DNA from 2 places in the Blautia sp. MSJ-36 genome. Region 2 is predicted to be linked to the other one. Evidence: riboswitches for the same ligand, from Rfam matches in the RefSeq annotation. Region 2 holds a riboswitch; the other holds the start of a gene.
The links. Region 2 has a riboswitch for thiamine pyrophosphate ahead of thiW (energy coupling factor transporter S component ThiW). Riboswitches for the same ligand answer to the same signal wherever they lie in the genome.

Region 1 (3,312 bases), on a different contig from region 2:
GATATATTCTACATTGGATTTGGATTTGCTTTCACCGGTAAGGATCAGGATTTCCTGAAGGCCGGTTTCTGCAATAGCTGCCATTTCCTTCTCAATCTCTTCTTCATTCAGCTGTGCACGGCGGATCTTGTTGTGGCAGTTAAATCCACAGTAAATACAGTAATTTTCGCAGTAGTTTGCAATGTAGATCGGTGTAAACATACAGACACTGTTTCCAAAATGTTTTCTTGTTTCGATCCGCGCTGCCTGTGCGATCTCTTCCAGAAGAGGCAGTGCTGCCGGTGAAAGCAGTGCCTGAAAATCTTCCGGTGTACGGTTGTCATGAGCCAGGGCTCTGCGTACATCTGCTTCTGTGTATTTGTCATAATCATATGCATTCATTGCGGAAATAACCTGATCCATCACATCAGACTCTTCCAGCTGTTCCATATCCGGAAGGTACTTCATGTGGTCGATACGGTTCTTTTTCATGTCTTCCAGAATTTCTTCGTTTACGATACTCTCATTAAAATGGCCGTCCTGCTGACTGGCCTGTGCTGTTTCTGCCATTGTTGTTATGTCGCTCCTCTCGTACTTTTATTATTTCGAATTTGCAATATTTCAGTATCTGATTCTACTTTTAGCTATCCGTTCTCTTTTCTTCTCTGGTTGATCTGCATCAGGCGGATATTCGCAATCTGCTTTCGATACATAAGTCTGCTCTTAATAACCCATATATTTCCAAATCTTTCAATATACTGTCATTATCCTATTCATGCAGAAATCCGGTCAGCGGTGAAGATGCGCTGGCGCCTCTCTCCAGGGTTCTTCCCATGCCGGAAAGATATGCGCTTCTTCCTGCCTCGATGGCTTTTTTAAAGGCCTCCGCCATAACACGGACATCTCCTGCTGTTGCAATGGCTGTGTTTGCCATAACTGCCGCAGCACCCATTTCCATAGCCTCACATGCCTGTGACGGACGGCCGATTCCTGCGTCTACAATGATCGGAAGGTCGATCTCGTCAATGAGGATCTGGATGAATTCTTTTGTGCAGATTCCTTTGTTGGAACCGATAGGAGAACCAAGTGGCATCACACAGGCAGCTCCTGCATTTACCAGATCTCTGGCTGCGTTCAGATCCGGATACATGTACGGCATGACAACGAAGCCTTCTTTTGCAAGGATCTCCGTTGCTTTGATCGTCTCATAGTTATCCGGGAGAAGATATTTGGAATCATGGATCACTTCGATCTTTACAAAATCTCCACAGCCAAGCTCACGGGAAAGTCTTGCGATGCGGACTGCCTCCTGTGCGTTTCTGGCACCGGATGTATTCGGAAGAAGTGTAACGTCCTTCGGCACATAGTCCAGGATGTTGGCAAGTCCGCCTTCATTTGCACGGCGCAGAGCAAGCGTTACGATCTGTGTTCCTGCTTTTTCGATACATGCTTTTACAAGATCCAGGGAAAATTTTCCGGAACCAAGAATAAAACGGGAAGTAAACTCATGGCCCCCCAGGATCAGTTTGTCTTCATTTGTGTTTGCTGTTGTCATTTTTATGTCCACCTTTCTTTTTATCTGTCAAAACTTTTTCAGAAAAATTGCCTTTTATCTCAGCAGCTTCCGCCGCCCATAAACTGCAGAATCTCTACAACATCGCCATCCTTCAGCATGGTTGTATCGTAGGTCTCTCTTTTGATAATCATTTCATTCAGCTCCACTACAACCTGCACCGGAACATAGCTACATGCTTTCAGATATTCCGTTACTGTCACCGGATTTTCCAGTGTTCTGCTCTCACCGTTTACTGTGATCATAGTCTCTCCTTTCCGGGAATAAAAAAAGAGTCCACAAAGAAATACACCCGCGGTGGTGCACCCCTTCATGAACTCAGTTCACTCTCAAAATTTCCAATATTTAATTGTAGATACCAGGGTTAAAAGATAAAAAATCGAATTCTTTTAACTCTGACTTCCCTGTAAATCCTGATCAAAATAAAAAAGGGAGATACGCCAAAGTATCTCCCGTAAATTCATCCTATACGTTCCTACGTTGGCATTATCCAAATCAGGTATAAGGGTCGAAGTTGAAGACTTCCTCTCAGCCTGCCATCACAAGCTCCCCTGTTATTTACATGGTTTAGTATAAATCGGTTTTTACCCAATGTCAAGCCTGAAAGGCTTAAGCCCCCTTACATAACGGCTATTATCTTATACTTTCCACTCTGATTTGTCAGCCAGAATATATTACAATTCCGGAACCACTGTAGACCATAAATGATTTCCTATTTTCTGGAAATTCCCCTCCAAAGACATTACAGTCACTACTGCATCCTTATCAGGAAACGCCAGACAGAACTGTCCGTAATTTCCATCAGATCGATAGGAACCAGCTTCCGGATTCATTACAAACTGATATCCATATCCAAAACCGGAATATAGATTTCCCGGGCTTCCTGCCGCTGAATTGTCTACAAGATTAGATGTCGCAACTTTCATATATTCCTCCGGCACCAGCTGTTTTCCATTATATTTTCCTTTATGAAGTATCAGCTGTCCATATCTGGTGAACTCGTCAATATTTACATAAAGACCATTCGCCGCATGTACATGACCTTTCGGGCACAAAGTCCAGTCCGGATTACCAATTCCCAATGGTTCAAAAAATCGATTTCTCAGATATTCCAGAAGGTTGACTCCCGCACGTTTTTCAATAGCACAGCTGATCATATAGGTATTAAAATTACTGTATAGCCACTGAGTTCCTGGCTTATTTACAACCTTTGCATTTTCAAAGAAATATCTGATCCAGTCCGGTGTTGTATAACGTTCCGGCCAGTCACAGAAAAACAGCGAGCTTTCCAGACCGGTGGTCATTGTCAACATATTTTCCAGAGTCACATCACCAAGATATCCTTCTGTTTTTTCTGGAACATACTCCGGAAAAATATCAACGATCTTCTCATCCAGATGAATCAATCCCTCATCCAATGCAATTCCCACTGCACAGGATACCACGCCTTTGCATGCAGACCAGGTATTCAGACGCGTTTTCACCGGCATTCTTTTATATTCTGCCGTTAACTGTCCCTCACGCCATATCTGTGCATACATAACATTGAGATTTTCTTTTAATGTTTTAATCGCAAATTCATTGAGCAGATTCTGGTCTTTATTCATAAACATTACTCCTCCCACACACTTGTTTCAATTTTCACATCAGGACTTGCACTTCTGAACCATCCGTAAGCCATGCATATTACAATAGCTATCAGACTGATGATCACTACCGGAAGTTTCAGGCTTCTGCAAGAATTGATAAAAATGCAGATA
Region 2 (3,312 bases):
GCTGGTAAATGTTATTGCGCCTATCATGACATCCGACACAGGCGCATGGCGTCAGACGATCTTTTATCCGTATATGTTGACAAGTGTGTTTGGAAGAGGAACCGTCCTTAATACACAGGTTCTCGCACCGGTATACGAGAGCAAAACTTATGGCGAAGCGCCATATCTGGATTCTGTGTGTGTCTGGGAAGAGGAAAAGGATACGCTGACGATCTTTGCAGTGAATAAGAGTCTGGATGAGGATATGGAAGTTTCCTGTGACTTAAGACAGTTTGAGGGATATAAGATCGTAGAGCATATCGTGCTGAATAATGACGATCTTCAGGCAGTCAATACAGAGGCTCAGCCCGAGAATGTAGTTCCTGTAAAAGCCAGTGCAGAGTGCTCAAAGCTGGACGGCGGAGAACTGGAAGCAGTTTTTGCAAAACACAGCTGGAATATGATTCGTCTTGCGAAATAGGTGTAAGTGAAGGAATTGGTTACAGAAAATGTAAATTATGTGGCATTATGGGAGGGCTTTTTATGTACACACCTGCAAAAGAACGTTACGAAACCATGGAGTACAACCGCTGCGGAGAAAGCGGTCTGATGCTTCCCAAGGTATCTCTTGGATTATGGCATAATTTCGGAGATACTTCTGATTATGAAAATATGAAACAGCTGTGTTTTACAGCTTTTGACAATGGCATCACACAGTTTGACCTTGCCAATAATTACGGACCTGCCTACGGAAGTGCGGAGCGGAATTTCGGCAAGATCCTGAAGGAAGAACTGATGCCTTACCGTGATGAACTGATCATCACAACCAAGGCCGGCTACGATATGTGGGAGGGCCCTTACGGAAACTGGGGCAGCCGCAAATATCTTCTGGCGAGCCTTGACCAGAGCCTGAAACGCATGGGCCTGGAATATGTGGATATTTTTTATCATCACAGAATGGACCCGGAGACTCCTCTTGAGGAGACTATGGGCGCGCTTGCAACAGCAGTTCAGCAGGGCAAGGCCCTCTATGTGGGACTTTCCAATTACGATGGAAAAACTTTAAGCCAGGCAGCAGCGATCCTGAAGGATCTGAAGTGTCCGTTTGTGATCAATCAGAACTGCTATTCTATTTTTGACAGAACTGTGGAAGAGAACGGCCTGAAGAGAACCACCGGCATTCTGAAAAAAGGCCTTATTACTTTCAGCCCTCTTGCACAGGGACAGCTGACAGACCGCTACCTGAACGGAATCCCGGAGGACAGCCGTATCCGCAAAGACGGAAGATTCCTGAAAGAAAGCGCACTGACACCGGAGCGTCTGGACCAGATCCGCAGACTGAACGATCTGGCAGCGCAGCGAGGAGAAAAGCTTGCAGATATGGCACTTGGCTGGCTGCTCCACCATGAGGAGGTCACCAGTGTACTCATCGGCGCTTCCAAGCCACAGCAGATCCTGGATAATGTGAAAGCGATCCACTGTGCACCGTTTACAGAGGAAGAGCTGCGTCTGATCGATGAGATCTCAAAGTAAGATTCCTGAATATTGGTTTGACAAAAACATCCGGTACATAGTTGATGTTTCATGATTCGTTGACAATGGAATACGGGTGTGCTATATTGAGGAACAGAAAAGAAAAGAGCCAGCGGGAGCTTGTGTGACAGGCTGAGAGGAAGATAGATCTTCGACCGTACCTGATTTGGGTAATGCCAACGGAGGGATTGTGATATGAGAGCGTGTCTCCGTGGTGTTTGCCGGGGGATGCGCTCTTTTTGTGAGCTTCTGCGAAAGAGCGGGCAGGAAGGGGAGCGCCTTAATGTCTGGCAGGAGGGTGATGTTCCGGAGATTTTTCCGGAAGGATCATGTAAGCGATGGGAATCCGTGTTTTCGGAGTGAGAGGAAGTAAGGGAACTTCGACCGCCAAAATCTAAAGGCAGACTGCAGCAGCCGGGAAATTTTTTGCCCGGGATCCGCTGCTTGTGATCTGCTTTGTATTTCAGGGAGGAAAACACAATGGAAAAACAGAGGATGCACACGCTTCGTATGGTAATGCTGGCAATGATGGTTGCGATCGGTGTCGTAATTTCACCGATCCTGAGGATTGAGGGAATGTGCCCGACGGCGCATCTGGTGAATATCGTATGTTCGGTTCTGATGGGACCGTGGTATTCCCTTCTCTGTGCAACGATGATCGGCGTGATCCGTATGATGTTCATGGGAATCCCGCCACTTGCACTGACCGGTGCAGTGTTTGGCGCATTTCTTTCAGGTGTGTTCTACAGACTTTCCAAAGGTAAGATCATCTGTGCGGTGATCGGTGAGATCTTTGGAACAGGTATCATCGGCTCTATGGTTTCTTATCCGGTGATGGCATTCCTGATGGGAAGAGGCGGACTGACAGCGTTTTATTATACGCCGATGTTCCTTGCAGCAACCACAATGGGAGGATGTGTTGCCTATATTTTCCTGAAGGCTCTGAGTAAAGCAGGTCTTCTGGTGAAATTCCAGGCAGCTTTGGGTTCAAAAACATATGAGACAAAGACTTTTACAACTGCGAAAGCAAATTAAAGAGGAGAAGCCGCTGATCCACTGCATCACCAATCCGATATCGATCCATCACTGTGCAAATGTGATCCTTGCAGTTGGTGCAAGGCCGATCATGGCGGAGCATCCGGCGGAAGTTGAGGAGATTACAGCTTCTTCCGGTGCTTTGATGCTGAATCTTGGAAACATTACTGATGCCAGGATCAAATCTATGAAGTGCTCCATGGGAAGAGCTGTGGAAAATAAGATTCCGGTCCTGCTGGATCTTGTGGGGGTTGCATGCAGTGACCTGCGGCTGGATCTGGCGAGGGAGCTTTTAAGTATTGGCCATCCGGCGGTTCTGAAGGGAAATATGTCGGAGCTTCTGGCTGCTTCCGGGCTTCCGTCCCATGCCATCGGAATTGATGCGGGAGCACAGGATGCGCTGACTTCAGAAAATATTGATGCGGTCAGTGATGTGCTGAAGGCTTTTTCCAGAAATAATCAGGCGGTGGTGCTGGCTACCGGGAAGCAGGATTTTGTTACGGATGGCGAACAGGTTGTTCTGATTGAAAATGGTACGGCAGCGTTGTCCGGGATTACCGGGACCGGCTGTATGGTTGGGGCGCTGACTGCGGCGTTTTTGCCGGGGTGTGAAGATCATATTGCGAAAGAGATGACGGATCGTACAGAGGCAGGTGTCTGGTCTGGCAGTGAGATGGGATTAAATGGGAGATCCGGGAATTATCTGGATGCTGCAGTTCTTGGCACCGCACTGATGGGTATTGCCGGTGAGCAGGCTGAAAAAAT

Region 1: linked by a shared signal. The riboswitch ahead of thiS (sulfur carrier protein ThiS) and the one ahead of thiW (energy coupling factor transporter S component ThiW) in region 2 are both predicted to bind thiamine pyrophosphate.

What each region holds. Positions count from the first base shown of each region.
Region 1 covers NZ_JAHLPQ010000008.1:16,133-19,444, forward strand. The annotation lists gene thiH (2-iminoacetate synthase ThiH) at 1-549, opposite strand, end outside; gene KQI39_RS07780 (thiazole synthase) at 749-1,534, opposite strand; gene thiS (sulfur carrier protein ThiS) at 1,594-1,797, opposite strand; TPP riboswitch at 2,008-2,115, opposite strand; gene KQI39_RS07790 (serine hydrolase domain-containing protein) at 2,227-3,159, opposite strand; gene KQI39_RS07795 (APC family permease) at 3,165-3,312, opposite strand, start outside.
Region 2 covers NZ_JAHLPQ010000010.1:79,208-82,519, reverse strand. The annotation lists gene arfA (arabinosylfuranosidase ArfA) at 1-460, shown strand, start outside; gene KQI39_RS09285 (aldo/keto reductase) at 523-1,512, shown strand; TPP riboswitch at 1,615-1,717, shown strand; gene thiW (energy coupling factor transporter S component ThiW) at 1,993-2,547, shown strand; gene KQI39_RS09275 (hydroxyethylthiazole kinase) at 2,510-3,312, shown strand, end outside.